One region of the Ochrobactrum sp. AP1BH01-1 genome, then DNA from elsewhere that is predicted to be linked to it. Evidence: predicted binding sites of a transcription regulator. Region 1 holds the regulator's gene; each other region holds the start of a gene.
The links. The regulator LexA, encoded in region 1, represses DNA repair genes until DNA is damaged. The targets are predictions, from matches to a motif close to TGTTCNNNNTGTGTTCNG.
Positions count from the first base shown of each region.

Region 2: the regulator LexA is predicted to act here: its motif matches at 1,809-1,826, upstream of J9800_RS21000 (ImuA family protein).
Region 3: the regulator LexA is predicted to act here: its motif matches at 2,173-2,190, upstream of J9800_RS13710 (sel1 repeat family protein).
Region 4: the regulator LexA is predicted to act here: its motif matches at 2,943-2,960, upstream of J9800_RS02195 (DNA polymerase IV).

Region 1 covers NZ_JAGPOU010000002.1:394,768-399,072, reverse strand. Annotated here, with positions in the region: gene J9800_RS07260 (ComEC/Rec2 family competence protein) at 1-1,504, shown strand, start outside; gene lexA (transcriptional repressor LexA) at 1,594-2,313, opposite strand; gene J9800_RS07250 (molybdopterin molybdotransferase MoeA) at 2,553-3,767, opposite strand; gene moaC (cyclic pyranopterin monophosphate synthase MoaC) at 3,850-4,305, opposite strand, start outside.
Region 2 covers NZ_JAGPOU010000007.1:8,576-12,880, reverse strand. Annotated here, with positions in the region: gene J9800_RS21005 (Y-family DNA polymerase) at 1-1,085, opposite strand, end outside; gene J9800_RS21000 (ImuA family protein) at 1,000-1,761, opposite strand; gene J9800_RS20995 (SOS response-associated peptidase) at 1,925-2,614, shown strand; gene J9800_RS20990 (hypothetical protein) at 2,635-2,997, shown strand; gene J9800_RS20985 (AAA family ATPase) at 3,281-4,305, opposite strand, start outside.
Region 3 covers NZ_JAGPOU010000003.1:641,533-645,837, reverse strand. Annotated here, with positions in the region: gene J9800_RS13720 (P-loop NTPase family protein) at 293-820, shown strand; gene J9800_RS13715 (YitT family protein) at 1,054-1,707, shown strand; gene J9800_RS13710 (sel1 repeat family protein) at 1,759-2,016, opposite strand; gene J9800_RS13705 (DUF2147 domain-containing protein) at 2,525-2,872, shown strand; gene J9800_RS13700 (glutathione binding-like protein) at 2,934-3,641, opposite strand; gene J9800_RS13695 (hypothetical protein) at 3,867-4,019, shown strand; gene J9800_RS13690 (hypothetical protein) at 4,016-4,180, shown strand.
Region 4 covers NZ_JAGPOU010000001.1:486,506-490,810, reverse strand. Annotated here, with positions in the region: gene J9800_RS02210 (hypothetical protein) at 186-401, opposite strand; gene J9800_RS02205 (hypothetical protein) at 775-1,071, opposite strand; tRNA gene J9800_RS02200 (tRNA-Cys) at 1,388-1,461, opposite strand; gene J9800_RS02195 (DNA polymerase IV) at 1,589-2,926, opposite strand; gene rnk (nucleoside diphosphate kinase regulator) at 3,274-3,702, shown strand; gene J9800_RS02185 (DUF3572 domain-containing protein) at 3,758-4,045, opposite strand.

The sequences.
Region 1 (4,305 bases):
CGCTGGCGTTGTCATGTTGACGCTACGATCCGCTTTCGCGTTGTTTCCTGCTTTCAGCGTTAGGCATCCGGTGAAGAAATACGCGGCATTTCTCTCCCTGCTAAGCTGTACCTTCTACCTTGCCATGTCAGGCGCGGACGTCGCTGCGCAGCGAAGCTATGTGATGATCGCGGTTATGCTTGGAGCCTTGCTGGTGGATCGCGCTGCCATCAGTATGCGCAATCTGGCCATCGCGGCGCTCGCCATGATCGCCCTTTCGCCGCATGAGATATTGGGACCGAGTTTTCAGATGTCGTTCTCTGCCACTGCTGCGTTGATCGCCGGATATGCCTGGTGGAGCGAACGCAATGCACGCAGGCATGTCGTTGCAGAGAAGCGTGAGAAGGCCGCCTATGGCTTTGTTCCACGGATATTGAAACCGGTCGCGGCAGCGGCGGCCACCTCGCTCATTGCCGGGCTGGCGAGCGGAATTTTTGCCGCTTATCATTTCAATAACACTGCACCGTTGGGGCTGGTCGGAAACGTTCTGGCTGAACCCGTAATAGCTCTTCTTGTGATGCCCTTTGCCGTCTTCGGTCTTGTGCTGATGCCTTTGCAGCTCGATTGGGTCCCCTTGCAGATAATGGGGTGGGGTATTTTCGCCGTAAGGCACATTGCTGCCTTCGTCGCGGCGTGGTCGCCGGATGGCAATCCGGGAACCATGCCCGCGCTTGCGCTTGTTTTGTGGACCATTGCGCTGGTTCTCGCGGTCGTGCTTTCCACCAGACTGAAAGCTCTCGCGCTGCCGTTTATCGTTCTTGGGCTGACAGTTTTCATCCGGGAGCCTTTTCCTGACATCGTAATATCTGAAGATGCCAAACTAGTAGGCGTCCGGTTAACGGATGGACGGTTCGCGGTTAATCGAAATCGACCCTCACAGTTCACAAGCGACAATTGGAAAACCGCTTATCTGGTCGAAGAATTCGTCCCCCCGGCTTCGGTTAAAAACAAAAAACAGGCCGGTTTCGATGGTTTCGAGTGTGACGAGGGCGTGTGCACGATTACTTTGCGTGACGGTCGCACGCTTGCCTATACCGGAGAACCCTCAATGCAGGAGATAGCCTGCAACATTGGGGATGTGGTCATTCTCGCTGTTCCGGGCCTGGATGTCGCGTGCCATCGCTCAGTTATTGTCAGCATCAGCAAACGCGATCTGGCGTTGAAGGGAGCCGTGGAAATCAGACTTGGACAACGACGGGATGAGAGTCCCTCTATCGCGGTTGCAATAGGAAAATCGCGTGAATCTTCGAAGTCCAAAATGAGCCAGCAGACGTCCGATTTGCAGCCGCGCGACCGAATTACCTATGCTGTTGATGTACCAAGCCGCCTTTGGCATTTGCATCGCATCCATTCGCGTGCAGCGCGCGGCTTGGCCGAACGCGAGTACAAACCAAAATCCGCAGTTGTTCAAAAGGTGGCGGACTGTTCATCACACGCAGGCGATGAACCAACGCACTGCGATTGATCTAGAGCGGCATCTCGATTCTGTTTCAACCCAACCGCTCCATCTATTATCTTACGCGCGGCCTATCTCTTAAACCGGCTATCACTATTCTAATAACGGCGGATCAGACCGACAAGCTTGCCTTGTACCCGCACTCGATCGGGACCGAATATCCGCGTTTCATAAGCGGGGTTAGCCGCTTCGAGAGCGATGGAGGCACCCTTGCGGCGAAAGCGCTTCAAAGTTGCTTCTTCGTCATCAACCAGAGCTACTACGATTTCACCGGGATTTGCAGAATCTCCGCGTTTGATGATCACCGTGTCTCCGTCGAAGATTCCAGCGTCGATCATTGAATCTCCCTTGACCTCAAGCGCGTAATGCTCGCCCGCGCCAATCATTTCGGGCGGAAGACTGAGGGAATGGGTCTGATTCTGGATAGCCGAAATGGGCACACCCGCAGCAATCCGCCCCATGACCGGTACGGACACGGTGGCGGATGTGTCGTCGTTGATGGCTATAGGGGCAGGGCGAGCCGGCGCAGGCGGTGCTTTGCCCAGACTGCCTTCGATAACGCTAGGCGCAAACTTCTTCTGCGCATTGAGTCCAGGAGCGATTGAATCCGGTAAACGCAGAACCTCAAGCGCACGCGCCCGGTTCGGCAGGCGGCGAATAAAACCACGCTCCTCAAGAGCGGTGATCAGGCGATGGATACCCGATTTTGAAGCCAGATCGAGCGCTTCCTTCATTTCGTCGAAGGAGGGCGGAATGCCCGTTTCTTTCAAACGTTCATGAATGAAAAGCAGAAGCTCGTGCTGTTTACGGGTTAACATGCGCGACACCCTCCCGGCCAAGAATCGAGAAAAACAAAACCAGAACGAACACTATATGTTCCAGTCTTGTTCTGCAATGGTTTTAAAACCGTTAATGCTTCAGGGAAGGAAAGACAGGATGCTCCGACGCCCGATTTCCAATAAGCCGCAGGTCAGACGATATTCTGAAAAATCTATATTATACGTTAACTTAGGATGAGTTCTTAACGTTTAGGTGAGCCCATAACGCGGCGTGGCGCTTATAGCATGAGGATGCGGCAGTCATCGCCGATAGCGGATTCAGGAGCGTTCTCATCTCTGATGAGAAGGGCTTTGGAGCGAACCAGAGCGGACAACATGGACGAATCCTGCACGGGAAAAGGCGATGCGATCAGGGTTCCATCGGGGTGTGATTCGATTGTGGCGCGGATATAGTCGCGGCGGTGATCATTTGCAGGCAGGGAAGTACCCAGCTTTGCGGGCCGGATATCGGCATCGAGGTTAGTTCCAGCAAGCTTGGCGACGAGCGGCCGAAGAAAAACAAGGCTGCAGACCAGGCTCGAAACGGGATTGCCCGGCAGGCCGATGACGTGAACGAGCTTGCCGTTCACTTTGATGCGTCCGTACATCAATGGCTTTCCGGGCCGCATGGCGATCTTCCAGAAATCGAGATCGACTCCAAGTTTTTGCAGCGCGCCATGCACGAAATCCCGGTCACCGACTGAAGCGCCGCCAATCGTAACCAGAATGTCGATGCCGCTTTGCAGGCTATCTTCTATTGCCTGTTCGATTTTCGCGGGATCATCCGGAATGATCCCTTTATCTTGCGAAGTTCCGCCGGCCCGCCTCGCGATCTCGGCAATTCCAACACTGTTCGATGCAACGATCTGGTCCTTCCCGGGTATTTCCCCTGGAGGCACAAGTTCATCACCGGTGGCAATAATTGCTACCTTGGGCTTTTTGAATACGTCGATTTTCGCATTGCCGCTGGCAGCTGCTAGCGAAAGGGCGGCGGCATCCAGTTCGCGCCCTGTTGGAATGACGATGTTGCCGGGCGAAAAATCGAGGCCCGCGCGGCGTATATGCCGTCCCGGCTCTATGCCTTCGCGGACAGTCAACCGGTTGCCCGAGCGCTCGGTGTGCTCCTGAATGACGATTGTGTCGGCGCCTTTGGGTAATGGCGCGCCTGTGAAAATACGGACTGCCTGTCCGATCCCTAATTCGCCGTCGAAACGATTGCCCGCTGCCGATTCGCCGATGATATCGAACTCGATGGGATAAGCGATGCTGTCTGGTGCGATCAGGGCGTAGCCGTCCATCGCTGAACCGTCAAACGGAGGCTGTAGAAAATGGGCCAGCACGGGCGTTGCAACGACACGTCCACCCGCATCTGACAAAGCGACCTGCTCAGTCCCATGCGGCTCTGTGGATTTCAGAATATGGGCCAGTGCTTCATCGACAGGGAGAAGGGACATGGTGTTTCCTCTCGAAGTGAATTGTTGACCCGCTTAGAGCATAAAGCCTGTCTTGAAAAATTGATCCAAAGCAAAGTGCGCTCTACGCTTTCCAGTCACCTGATTTGCCGCCACTCTTTTCGATAACGCGGATGCCGCCGATCTCCATATGCTTGTCGACCGCTTTGGCCATATCATAGATCGTGAGGCAGGTAACTGAAACGGCGGTGAGCGCTTCCATTTCCACACCAGTGCGACCTTTGAGCTTGGCAAGTGCACGAACGTGCAAGCCGGGCAGTGTCTGGTCCGGTTCGATTTCTACAGCGACTTTGGTTAGCATGAGCGGATGGCAAAGGGGGATCAGGTCGGCGGTCTTTTTCGCCGCCATGATGCCGGCCAGACGCGCAGCGCCGATGACGTCACCCTTCGCGGCGTTGCCTTCCAGAATGAGCGCCAGCGTTTCCGGCTTCATTTTGACCGACCCCTCGGCCGTAGCCAGACGTTCAGTCTCGTCCTTGGCGCCAACATCCACCATGTTGGCAGCGCCGGTCTGGTCGAT
Region 2 (4,305 bases), on a different contig from region 1:
CCGGAGAGATCCGGCGCCCCCTCTTCGATCAGGCTGCTGGCCGCCTGTTTCAGGGCCAGCGGTTCGGCCAGGGTGGCGGTCAGCGACATGATCTCGACGCCGAAGCCTGGCGCGATCGTCTCGATCTTGTCGCAGAGAAGCCGGGTCAGGCGCGCGGGATTCCGCACCGGCATGGCCAGACCGATGCGCACCGTCTCGACCCGGTTGTCGACGCGGTAGCAGAGCAGGTCGAGACGGCGCGCGCCAAGACCCCGCCCTTCGAGCGCCTCGCAGAGCGCCATGACCAGCTTGCGAATATAGCGCGCGATGGTCTCGGCGGCGCCTATGGGTTCGGCGAAGACGCGGCGGACGGAGACCAGCTCCTCCAGTCGGATCGGCTCGATGGGTTCGGCGACCGCACCCAGGGCCTGATCGAGACGCCGGCAGAGCTCCGGGCCGAAGCGCCGGGTCAGGGGCGCACGGGGCTGCCCGATCAGGTCGCCGATGCGGACAAAGCCCAGGTCATTCAACCCCACCGCGATCGCGGGCGGCAGGCGCAGTGCTTGCAGCGGCAGCGGCGCGAGGACCGGGACGGTTTCGCCGGGAGGGGCGACAAACAGCGGATCGGCCGCGTAGCGCGCCAGCGCATGGGCCGCGCCCCAGCTATCGGCAATGGCGGCGCGGGCGGTGACGCCGGACATGACAAGCCGACCGGTCAGCACCTCCAGCATGGCCGCCTCACCGCCATGCAGATGGTCGGCGCCGGTCGCGTCGATGACGATCCCGTCCGGCGCGTCGGCGGCGACGATAGGTGAGAAGCGTTGCAGCACCCAGAGCGCGAGGCGTTCGAGGCTGTCCAGGTCGGCCCGCGGGTCGGCGGGCTCGATGTGGAGGCCGGGCACCATCGCCTGGGCCTTGGTGACAGGCATTCCGGCGCGCAGGCCGAGCGCCTGCGCGGCCGGATCGGCCGCCGTCACCACCCGGCGGTTCTTCTCCTTTCCGGCGATGACCAGCGGCGCCTCACCGGGCGGCGCTGCGTCGCCCGCCTTCCGCCGCAACCGGTCTGTCGGCCAGTTCGGCAGGAAGACAGAGATGACCCGAGCCATCGCACGCCTCCAGTTCGATATCGAGACATTCGCCCGCCCGCGCCCGGATCAACTCAACGAGCCAGCGCGGCCGTCCAACACCGGGAACCGGAAGGGGCGCGGACGGCAGCGCCGAGATCCGCCAGCGGGTCATCGCCGCCGTCGGCTGCCCGAAATCGCTCGCCTCCGCCTGCCGCCGCCAGCGGCGCAACGCGATGCAGATCGTCGCCGAACCTTTCGCGGCCAGATGCAGCCGCCGCGAGGCGGGCATCGGCAGGCGCGCGACGTCACCGACGACCGCCCCCAGCCCGCCATGCCGCAGCCCTTCCTCCATACAGGCGAGAGTCGCCTTGTCGTCCCCGGCTTCGACGAAGATCACCCGGCCGGGCGGCAATCCGGCCTGCTCCAGCCCCGGTGCGAAGAGATCCTGGAGCGCCACGCACCAGAGCACCTGGCCGGCGGTGCGGGCGGCGATCCCGGCGGTGAAACAGGCGGCAGCCGCGCCATCCACCGCCCCGTTGCCGCCTCCGGCGACTTCATGGAGGCATCCGAGCGCCAGTCCGCCACCGGGCAGCTTGCGATCCAGCGGCGCGATCCCGAAGGGCAGCACCTCGTGCGGACGCACGCCATCGCCTTCGAGCCGCGCGATGCGCGCCCGAAGTTCGGCAATGGCTGGGCTGTCGGCACGGCTGGGCATATGAGGATGGCGTCTCCGGGGCTTTGCACTGGTCGATTCTGTTGCTATGTTCTTTATTTGTTCTCTTGTGGGTCGAGAGTCAATCTCGGCCATCCCGGAAGTGATCGACGGCGCGCGATGCCCTATGGTGGCGTAAAGTATTCGCAAGGAGAGTAGTGGGGCGATGTGCAACCTGTATCGCATTACGACCAATCAGCAGGCGATCAGGGATTTCGTGGCCGCCACCCATGACAGCATCGGCAATCTCGAACCTTCGATCGACGTCTATCCCGACCGGCCGGCTCCGGTGGTGCGCAACACCGATGGCGGACGGGAACTGGCTTCGCTGACCTGGGGCATGCCGACGCCCATCGAATATCTGAAGTCCCGCGATGCACCGGACACCGGCGTCACCAATATCCGCAACACGGCCAGCCCCCATTGGCGCAAATGGCTCGGAGTTGAGCATCGCAGCGTGGTCCCGGCCACCGCCTTTTCCGAATATGGGCAAAAGCCCGATCCGGTCACGAAGCGCAAACCGCTGCACTGGTTCGCCCTCGATGAGACCCAGCCCCTGTTCTTCTTCGCGGGAATCTGGACGCCATGGCGCGGAACCCGCGGATCGAACCGGACCCCGCGTCCGGGCGATCATCAGCTGTTCGCCTTCCTGACGACCGAGGCCAATGGCGTGGTGAAACCGATCCATCCGAAGGCCATGCCCGTCATCCTGACGGGCCGTGACGAAGTCGAGACCTGGCTAACCGCCGACTGGAAGGAAGCGAAGGACCTGCAACGGCCGCTGCCCGACGAGCGGCTGGTGATCGCGGAGACGCCAGCGAGCGCAGCCGCCGATGGCATGTTGCCGGGCCTCTGACAATGATCCGGAGGACGAAAATGGGCCGGAAGGAAGAAGAACAGTTAGCGGCGACGCTCGCCAAGGCGATGGCGATGATCTGCGTCCGCAACAGCATGCTGGAGGACCTGCATGCGGGGCCGGTCCCGGTCACGAAGACCGGTGACTATTCCGATGTCTTCGTCATCGACGCCGACGGCAACCACATCCCCTGGGGAAGCGTGTCGCGGTTCGACGATGAGGAGATGCGCGACCTGATGCGGCAAGTGGTCAATCGCCTCTACACGTTCCAGACCTGTTTCGCAGAGCCCCAGTTTCAGGCGGTGATCGACAAGTGGCTCGGGGTGACGCGCACCTGGGACGAGCCGGTTCTCGACGAGCGCCTCGCGGGAAGGCCAGTATAGATTTCCTCGCTCCGGCAATCATTGCGCTCGAACGGCTGCTCATATGAGCCCTTCAAGCGTCCAGGCTGATAATCTGGGTCCAATAGCTGATCCGTTGAGCAGGCACGGCGTCCCGCTCTCTCAGCGATCTCAACATATCCAAGATCGGCTTGGTTCGCGAGGTAGGCAGCACGGGCCTCGGCATGGTTGGCATGCGATCAACGCAAATCGATCCGTGCGACCAGCGCCTCCTCCGCTTCAGTGAAGGCGAGCCTGTAGCGGTTCGCCGCATCCATCCGTTTGCTCATCTCAGCGTGATCCTATTGGCTTCGACGTGACGAAAAGCCTTCGACCGGCACGTGAGAAGTATCACCTGCATCCGCTTCGAAGCGTCCTGCAGGATGTCGGTCATCGTCTCCAAGCGGGCATCATCGGAATAGACGAGAGGGTCGTCGAGGATCAGAGAGATCGGCGCTCCATCCTCGAGCAGGAGGTCCGCAAAAGCGAGCCGAGTCAATATCGCCAACTGCTCCTGCGTGCCTCGACTGAGATCACCACAGGATTCATCGATCCCCGCCCTCGTGAGGCCGGTCAGCCCGAGCTCCTCGTTGAATGACAGATCACATCCGGGAAGAAGCTGCTGGATGTATCGACTAGCCCGAGCCGTGACGGGTGCGAGGAATGTCCTCGACGCTTCATTCGCGGCATCCGACAGCGCCTCGCGGAGCACCTCAAGCATGTCGGCCTCATGCCGCAAACGATCGCAAGCGGCGATCGCGGCCTCCTCTTCCTCCCGCGTTTCGGCAAGGCGACCGGCAGGCCCGTTTGTCCCTTCCCTAACGATCGTGGATTCGAGCGACGCGATCCGGGCGGTCAGTTCAAGTCGTTCCTCGCCGGCCCGGCTGGCGGCACGATCGAGGTTCACAATGCGGCGTCGGATAGCGTCGGCGTCGAAAGACGTGGCGCTTTCGCGCGCCTTCTCGAGAGCTTCGAACTTCGCGGCACGCTCCCGCTGAGCCTCACCGCGCGCCGCTTCGAGCGTTTCCCGATCCCCGATCTCTAGGAGGTTCCGGAGATCTTCAGCCGCAGCCTCGGATTCGCGGATGGCTGCGGAATAATCGGCTTCGGCCGTTGCGAGCGTACTCTCCGCCTTCGACAGAGCCGTCCTCCCGTCTTCGCGCTTTCCGGATGCGGCAGCCTCGGCGAGCTTGGCGTCGACCACCGCCTTCTCCAGCGTGTCGACATTGTCGGTTGGGGCGACAACGTCGGCGATGTCGCCCAGCTCGGCCACGAAGGCGCGCAGGGCATCTGCCCCGGGCGCCAACCCGA
Region 3 (4,305 bases), on a different contig from region 1:
CCTGTCGAATGCAGCTCTCACGATCACCTGGCATATTTCCTGCCTTGCGATCTTGCTAATATAGAAGAACGGTAGGCGTCGCCGTTGTTCTGGCCCGTTCCGCTTATACGTCAACATTGCGCCTCGCAAAGTTGACTGTCAATCATTTGATCAATATTACCCGCAACTCCAATACAAATTTTCTAACCGACTTTCTTTGCTCGTTATGGTCATGCAGGTGCCATGAAGTAAAATTATAGTACTTCACACCTCATGTCCGATTTTTATTCGAACAGAGTTAAAATCCGGAGATATGCGGGTGATAAAGCGGATCATGATCATTGGCGGCGCCGGATCGGGCAAATCAAGCCTCGCGCGTGCGCTTGGCGGCATTACCGGCTTACCCGTCGTTCATATCGATACCCTCTATTGGCAACCGGGCTGGGTGATGCGGCCGCGTGAGAAGATCGGTCGCCTCACCATCCAGGCGGCGGATCAGGACGCATGGATATTCGAAGGCAATCATAGCGAAACTATGAATTATCGAGCCTCGCGAGCGGATATGCTGATTTTCCTCGACATATCGACCGTGAGGCGGCTGTGGCGCGTTCTGAAAAGGACGGTAAAGCACTATGGTCGCTCCCGCCCGGATATGGCGGAAGGTTGCGTAGAACGTTTTGATTGGGACTTCCTGAAATGGGTGGCAGGCTATCGCAAGAATGGTCGTATTCGTGCACTGGCTTTTTTGGAGCAGGCGCCTTCGCATCTCGTCAAGCACCATTTGCGCAGCCCGCATGAGGTCGAACGCTTTCTCGCGCAGATGACACGCGAAATAAAATAAAACAATTCGCCCGCCCCATTGCGATAAATCAACAAAGTCAAACGTGAAATAACAATATTCCAAGCCGTGCGAAGCACCGAAACGGCTGTTATATTAGCCCGTCTCCCAAGACTTTACGCTGCGTGCTCTGGCTCGGCCATCTGCACAGCGCGAATGCATACATGCCGGATTCCTTTCCGGCACCGTAATCTTTTTGCCGGTTTGCCGGCTCCTCGCTGTTCTGGAGTTTACCCGTGGCCGATATCGCTGATAACGCCGCCCCGCTCACCGATGCTTCAAAATCCGCCGCGCTGGACCGTCACCGTCTTTATGAAGACGCGATGGCAATGCTGATCGGCACATCCTTCATCGCGCTCGGCATTACACTCTATAGCCAGGCCATGCTGATGACCGGCAGCACCGCCGGCATTGCCCTGCTCATCCAATATGCGACGGGCACAGAATTCGGATTGCTCTATTTCGTGATCAATCTGCCGTTCTACTACTTCGCCGTACGGCGGATGGGCTGGGCATTCACAATCAGAACATTCGTAGCAGTGGTTATGATGTCAGGCTTTGCGCGACTGATGCCCTTGAGTATCGATTTTTCAAGCGTTCATCCGCTCTTTGCGGCACTCATGGGCGGCACCTTGATGGGCATGGGCGTGCTGGCACTCTTCCGGCATCGCTCCGGTGTCGGCGGCGTCAACATTCTGGCGCTCTATCTACAGGACACTTATGGGGTCAGAGCGGGCTGGTTCCAGCTTGGGCTTGATGGCGTGATCATGCTTGCGTCGCTGTTTTTTATTCCATGGGAAAACATGGTGCTTTCCCTGATCGGCGCGATTGCAATGAATCTCATCATCGCGATCAATCACAAGCCGGGTCGATATCTCGGTATAAGCTGATAAAATAGAAAGCCGCCCGAAAGGCGGCTTTCTTCATACATGAGGAGCTCATCAGTGGGTGGTCATCCACTCGCGCGCGCCACGCAGGGCCGCAGCCAGTTCGCCCTTGCTCATCGTGGCAGCCACCTGATTGCGCATGCGGGCAGCCTTTTCGCTACCGCGGATCGCGGCAATGTTGAGCCATTTGTGGGCTTCCACCACGTCGATCTCGCAATCGCGGCCGATAGCGTATTTCATGCCCATTTCCAGAAGAATGCGATCCTGTGCGATAGCGTTGTTCTTATTCGTAAAGCTCTGAAACTGTGCCATTTTCATTTGTCCCTGTTAAATCCCGAGAACCGTCCGGTCTTTGTTTTCAAAGCCTGATTTCATTGCTTTGAAACTGCCGTCTCTGTCGTTCCGTTCATGCTCTCAAAGCTACGGGAAAGGGTTGAAATGCGCGTTAAACCAGATGCTTAACGAGCAACCAACAAAATCCGAACAAGGGGTAAACTTGGGATTTTGTTAAACATGCAAGTGCCGCCGATTGCTGGATTTTTGCAAAAATTCGATTCAAATCCGCATGATCGAACGAAACCAGTTGCTAACTATAGACAACATTCCAATGCAGCCATGCATATAGAAAGCAGACTGTTTCAGGGGTGGTTTGCAGGCGCAACTATCCTCTTCCGCTTGGTCAAAAACTGTATTACGTTTACGTTTGCGTAAGTTTGACAGGCGGTCGAGGAGGCTTCTGTTTCAAACTTCAGAACGCATCACAGCGGTTTCATCGCTGCGACCGGCAAAGCCGGGACCAGTGGCGATTTGGGAGGAACGAATGATCCGCACACTTATTCTTGGAATGACGCTTGCAGCCACCTTTGCCGCTCCTGCCCTTGCCGAGGAAGGAATTGTCGGCACATGGAAGCGCCCGAATGGTACGATCATCAGTTACGCGGCCTGCGGCGCCAACAAGTTTTGCGGCACGGTGCAGACCGGAGAATACAAGGGAAAGTCGATCGGCACGATGTCGGGCACTGGCGGCAACTACAAGGGTGAAGTCAACAAGCTCGACGAAGGGAAGACCTACACCGGCAAGGCCAGCGTCAAGGGAAACACGCTCTCGCTTTCAGGCTGCGTCATGGGCGGCTTGATCTGCAAGAGCGAGAGCCTGACGCGCCAGTAATATCGACGGCAGGGGAATCGAAAAGGGCGGCCCGAGGCCGCCCTTTCTTATATTCGTCCGCTCAGCGTGCTTTCTGGCCGAAGAGAATTTTCTGGGCTTCCTTGTCTGTTGCCAGATTGGATTTCTCCCGCTCCTCTTTTCCGAGCAGCAGGCCGCGCTGCACTGCCGGGCGAGCGTTCATCGTCGCATGCCAGCGCTTCAGGTTCGGGAAATCATCAAGGTTCTGGTCATAGTTCTTATAAGCGTTGATCCAGCCGATCGAAGCCATATCGGCGATTGAATATTCGCCCGCGATATATTCCTTGCCTTCCAGCTGCCTGTTCAAAACGCCGTAGAGACGGTTAACCTCGTTGGTATAGCGGTCGATGCCGTACTGGACTTTTTCGGGAGCATACATACGGAAATGTCCGGCCTGCCCCGACATCGGGCCGAGACCGCCCATCTGCCACATCAACCACTCATCGACGGCCACGCGCTTGCGCTCGTCGGTCGGATAGAACTTGCCGAATTTGCGCCCGAGATATTGCAGGATTGCGCCAGACTCGAAAACTGAAATCGGTTCGCCGCCCGGACCTTCCGGGTCGATGATGGCGGGCATGCGATTGTTCGGCGCGATCTTCAAAAAATCGGGCTGAAACTGATCACCCTTGCCGATATTGATATATTTAACCTCGTAGGGAACGCCCAGTTCTTCCAGCATGATACTGATCTTGAAGCCGTTCGGCGTCGGCCAATAGTACAATTCGATGGGCTTGATCTGTTGGGCCATGGGCTCTCTCCCGCTGATCCTGACGTTGCGCGGGACACGGTCCCGCATTCCAATGATGGGAAACATAAGACCGTTTCGGGCAGGCACAAGAGCCGCGCGCTGCAATAAACGAAACATCAATATTTTTGAACGCCGCATGAACGACGCCCTCAGGGATGGTTCAGGCGCCATGGCTAAATTGAACAGGGAGAACGGAAATCAGAACGGCTCTGGGGGTTAACCAGTATGCTTCGGCGTTTCACAATTGTCTGTCTGATGATCGCTGGCTTTGCCGCTGTCGCAAGCATTTTCGTCGACCAGAGATATAATGTCTACCGGGACCAGCCGGTGATCGGACCTCTTGCCGCATTTCAGAAGCCTGCCGGAGAGCGGCCATGAGAAGAACCCAAGCCATCGCCGCAATCGCGTTTCGCGTTTTCCTCTTCACAGCCATTTTCACCGGCCCGGCAGCCACCTTCGCCTATACGCAGATAGGCCAGCATTCCCAGATGAGCGGCGCCGGCCTCGTCCTTTATGTGAGCCTGCAGCGCGCCGCATAAACTGGGTCATGCAACGGTCATCGGTTTTGTTATACTAGTGTCCTGATTCTGAAATTTGCATCGGGGCGATATCAAGCGAGATGCAAATTTCAGAATCAAAAGGGCACTAGCAGCTTGTTTTCCTA
Region 4 (4,305 bases), on a different contig from region 1:
AGCAGCGTAACCGTAAATAACGCTCATGTTGCCTATGGCAGTGAGCAGCACCTACTTACATATGATCATTTCGAAAAAGGCTTCGGGTCGGAAGATAACTTGTCGGTCAACAGACTTAACGTATTGATGACCTGTTGCGGACAAAAACGTGTCGCAGCTGTAAAATCATCCCTGTAACGATTGGTTTATTGTTGTGAGATTTTATTTCCGACTGGGCTGGCAACTAGCCACTCTATAACGTCCTTTCTGTTCATTTGTTCAGCGTGCTCGATGAGGGCTGCATAGATGGCAGCGATGCTTGCTCTGGCCATCACGTTATTCATTTGCAGAATATCGACGGTTTCCCAGCCACATTCTTCAATTGCTGTGGCGACTTTATCGATGAGAAGAGGGTGGGCCACGTTTGAGTTCCGTTATGATAGAAAGAGCATATTTTATCATATGAAACTGGCGAAGAATTTGATTTCAATCAATTGGATAGTTGAAAAGGTGCGCGACAGGCAGGGCAGCGGGATAGGAATAAGCCGCCGGCTCTTGCGGCTTTTCATTCCGCATCGTGCGGATAGCCGGTAGAAACCGTCGCTCGGGGAGTGTGTCCCTACATTTAGCGGTTTCGAACAGATGGTGCACTTCGCTCTGCTAGCGTCATTACCGATAAAATACCGAGGTTGCCTCTTCATCAAAGAAGAGCGCAAAATGCCCAAACCCATCCAGATCATGGAAGTCACAGGGTAGGACATAGTAGGGCTACCTCGTTGGAACAACGTAGAGCGCTCACTGTTGGCGTCTAGTTGCCTCTTTGGATTCGGGTTCCAGCATTGATTGGCGTTTGAAATAAGCGTTAAAGCGGCGCTCGCTACGCATGTGCAACCAATAAGCTCCTATTGGCAGCATAATGATGCCCACACATGTTACACGAAAGATCCAGAACGCTCCCGTGGGGCCAAACAGCCTGGCGAACAAGATCCCGAGGGGCGTGTGGCCTTCAGTTGGATCGACAAAGATAAGGCTGACCAAGCCGATCGGTATAAAGAAGGCCGCGACTAAGCGAATTTTCCAAATGTCACTCATTCACCATCCTACCAGTAGCGAGCTTGCATTCTCATTTGAAACCAGTCTCGGGCGATTTCCGCCGTGCGGTCAGTACGTTCTCTCGCGCCACTAAGCACGTCTGTGATGTTATCGGGTCGTCTTGCTATGTTCTTATTTTGTTCATAGGGCGAACAGAGTCAAGCATGTTGCGTTCCATGTCGCATGGATTCGCCCGGCTTTTTTGTAACCCTTTGTAATTTATGGGAATCAGTTTGCAGTAAGATGAGACAAGGCTAATCATGTCAATGTCGACATGAAATGCTATAAACGTTTGATTTTATTGGTGAGAGAATATTGGAGGCCTCGCCCGGAATCGAACCGGGGTGCAAGGATTTGCAGTCCTCTGCGTAACCACTCCGCCACGAGGCCTTCCGTAAAGCTGTGCCAAATCACTCAGCAAAGCCTTGGCCGTTCCAATATTGATCCAGACCGATCTCGTCAAGCTGTAAGAGGTAAATGTAGAAAATTTCTCCAAAGGTTTCCACGTCCAGGAAAATCAAGGCTGTTCGTCTCGGTCTGGTGGCATTTGGGGGCGGGCGAGATTGCCCTTCGAGAAGGTATAGCCAGTTTCGACAACACTTGACCCGAATTTGTTTCTCAGCCGATCCATGGCATTCTCGGCGACCGCGCGTTTGGTGGCCTGAGTGTCAACGAGATCGGGCGGGTCGGCCCGGTCGCTTGAAGAAAGTTCGCTAACCCCAATTCCCAAGAGACGATATCTCGTTCCATCTAGTTCTTTTTCAAGAAGCTGTAATCCATAGCGGAAGATTCTGTCCGCAAGTTGGGTAGGATCGGAAAGCTGACGATTGCGGGTGCGCAATTTGAAATCGTGAGTTTTCAGCTTCAAGACGACGGTGCGTCCGGCTATGTCGCCTGCTTTCAGGCGCCGCGATACTTTCTCGGCAAGCGCACGAAGCACCGGAATGAGATCATCCGCGCCGGACAGGTCGTTATTGAATGTTGTCTCCGCTGAAACGCTTTTCATGTCATGGTCCGGCTCGACCTTGCGGCTATCCTGTCCTCGGGCAAGGCGGTAAAGGCGCTGGCCCATGCTGCCATAGGCTTTCATGAGCATTCCTTCCTCCATAGTCTGGAGCTGGCCGATAGTCCTGATTCCATCACTTTCCAGTTTGGCAGCAAAGGCTTTGCCGACCCCCCAGATCGTGCTGACGGATCGCTCCCGCAAGAAAGCCAAAGCCTCCGCTTCGCCTATTACGGAAAAGCCGCGTGGTTTTTCCAAATCCGATGCGACCTTGGCCAGAAACTTGCAATAAGAGAGCCCTATCGAGGCGGAGATGCCTATTTCATCCTCTACCCGCTTTGCGAACCGTGCGAGGACGATTGCAGGTGGTGCTTTGTGCAGGCGCTCCGTGCCGCTCAGATCCAGAAAAGCCTCGTCGATGGAGAGCGGCTCGACGAGAGGCGTCAGCTCACGCATCATCTGCCGTACTTCACGGCCCACGCGAGCATATTTTTCCATGTCAGGCTTGAGAACGACTGCCTCTGGACACGCTTCCAGCGCCTTAAACATGGGCATGGCAGACCTTACACCATGAATACGGGCGAGATAGCAGGCGGTCGACACGACACCGCGTTTCCCCCCGCCGATGATGAGTGGTTTGTCCCTCAGCTCCGGATTGTCTCGTTTTTCAACCGAGGCATAAAACGCGTCGCAGTCAATATGGGCAAGGGAGAGCTTGTAAAGTTCAATGTGTCGGAGAAGACGGGGGCTGCCGCATGCATGGCAACGCCTGCCCGAGTCCGATTTTTGCGGCGCAAGGCAATCGCGGCAAACGCCTTTTTCCGGACTGTTGGGAGCAGTGGTGGCAGCCATGAGGACGAACCGTCTGATGAACATAAAAGGAACATCCTTTTATAACATCGAAAAGCTGAAGTGCCATCGGCTTATGTGGCCTGCCGGGTCTTACACTTGACATTGCCGGGAATATCACCAAGTTTAGCAATATGAACAACCGTTTTGCATCCATACTCCATCGGGTTCATCCGATCACGGGATAGCTACCCTCGAGTTCTGCCTAGCGCAGGGGAACTCCGGGGGACGGTACGCCGCTTGTCCAAAAGCGGATTTCAAACAAGCGCTTTCACCAAAATCAATCTGAACAGCTTCGTGCCGAAACCGCACGAAGATTTATTACCTTTCAACAGCAGTGAGCACTCGCCATGAGCGGAAAGAATCGCAAGAAGCCCAATATCGTTGTCAGCGAAATCGACTATGAGCGCCTGATGGGGCTGGCCACAAACGTTTCGGAACGTCTCGAGGAGATTGCCGAGGAACTGATGGCCGAGCTCGACCGGGCAAAAGTCGTGCCTGCCAAGCGCTTGCCGCAGGATGTGATTCACATGGGTTCTACGGTCGAGTTTCGCTCCAATGACGGGCAGGAGCGCCGGGTGACGCTGGTCTATCCGGGCGAGGCGGACATTGCGCAGGGCAAGATTTCCATACTGACGCCAATCGGCACCGCGTTGATTGGTCTTGCACCTGGCCAGTCTATCTCGTGGACGGCGCGCGATGGCAAGCAGCACGAATTGAACGTATTGTCGGTTTCGAATGAAGTCGAGATTGCTACAGCAACTCCTGCTGCTGAATAACCAATAACAAAGCCCGGCTCCGCCGGGCTTTGTCGTCTGGTTTTGGAGCGTGCTGCTAGAGATGCTGGTTCAGCCCGCCAGGCAGGTGCGTGAGGGCTTTCTCTATTGTTGCCGGATCTCGGCCGACTTCTTCGCAGTAGCGCAACAGCGTCGGTTCGTGGGACAGGAAAAATTGCAAGACACCCGCGAGAAAGCCGGGTTCAAGCGCAGCCTGCCGGATGGATGCCGCCTCTATGCCGGTCAGGGCGAGAAAGCGAGGCAGCAAGTCCTTTTCTTGCGCCAGCCACGCTAAAGCTTCAATGGCAATCGCTTCCGCTTCCGTTTGGCTCATCGGCGTTCTCATGTGGCCTCTCCATTTGTTCAATGGCTTTGCCGAATGTGTAACGGTCACTCTGTCGAGGAACAACGGAATTATTTGCCTTTCATCAATGAAATGGGGTTAAACTATTCACAGTCTGAAAAAGCGGCGGCTTCTAAAACATGTCCCTCTGAAATGGGAACCGGTTTCGGGAAAAAGACATGCGGAAGAACAAAAAATTGAGCGTTTCCAGTGATTCCGGAAAATAGTACATGCTCTCGTGGTGATTTCAGTGCACTGACAGA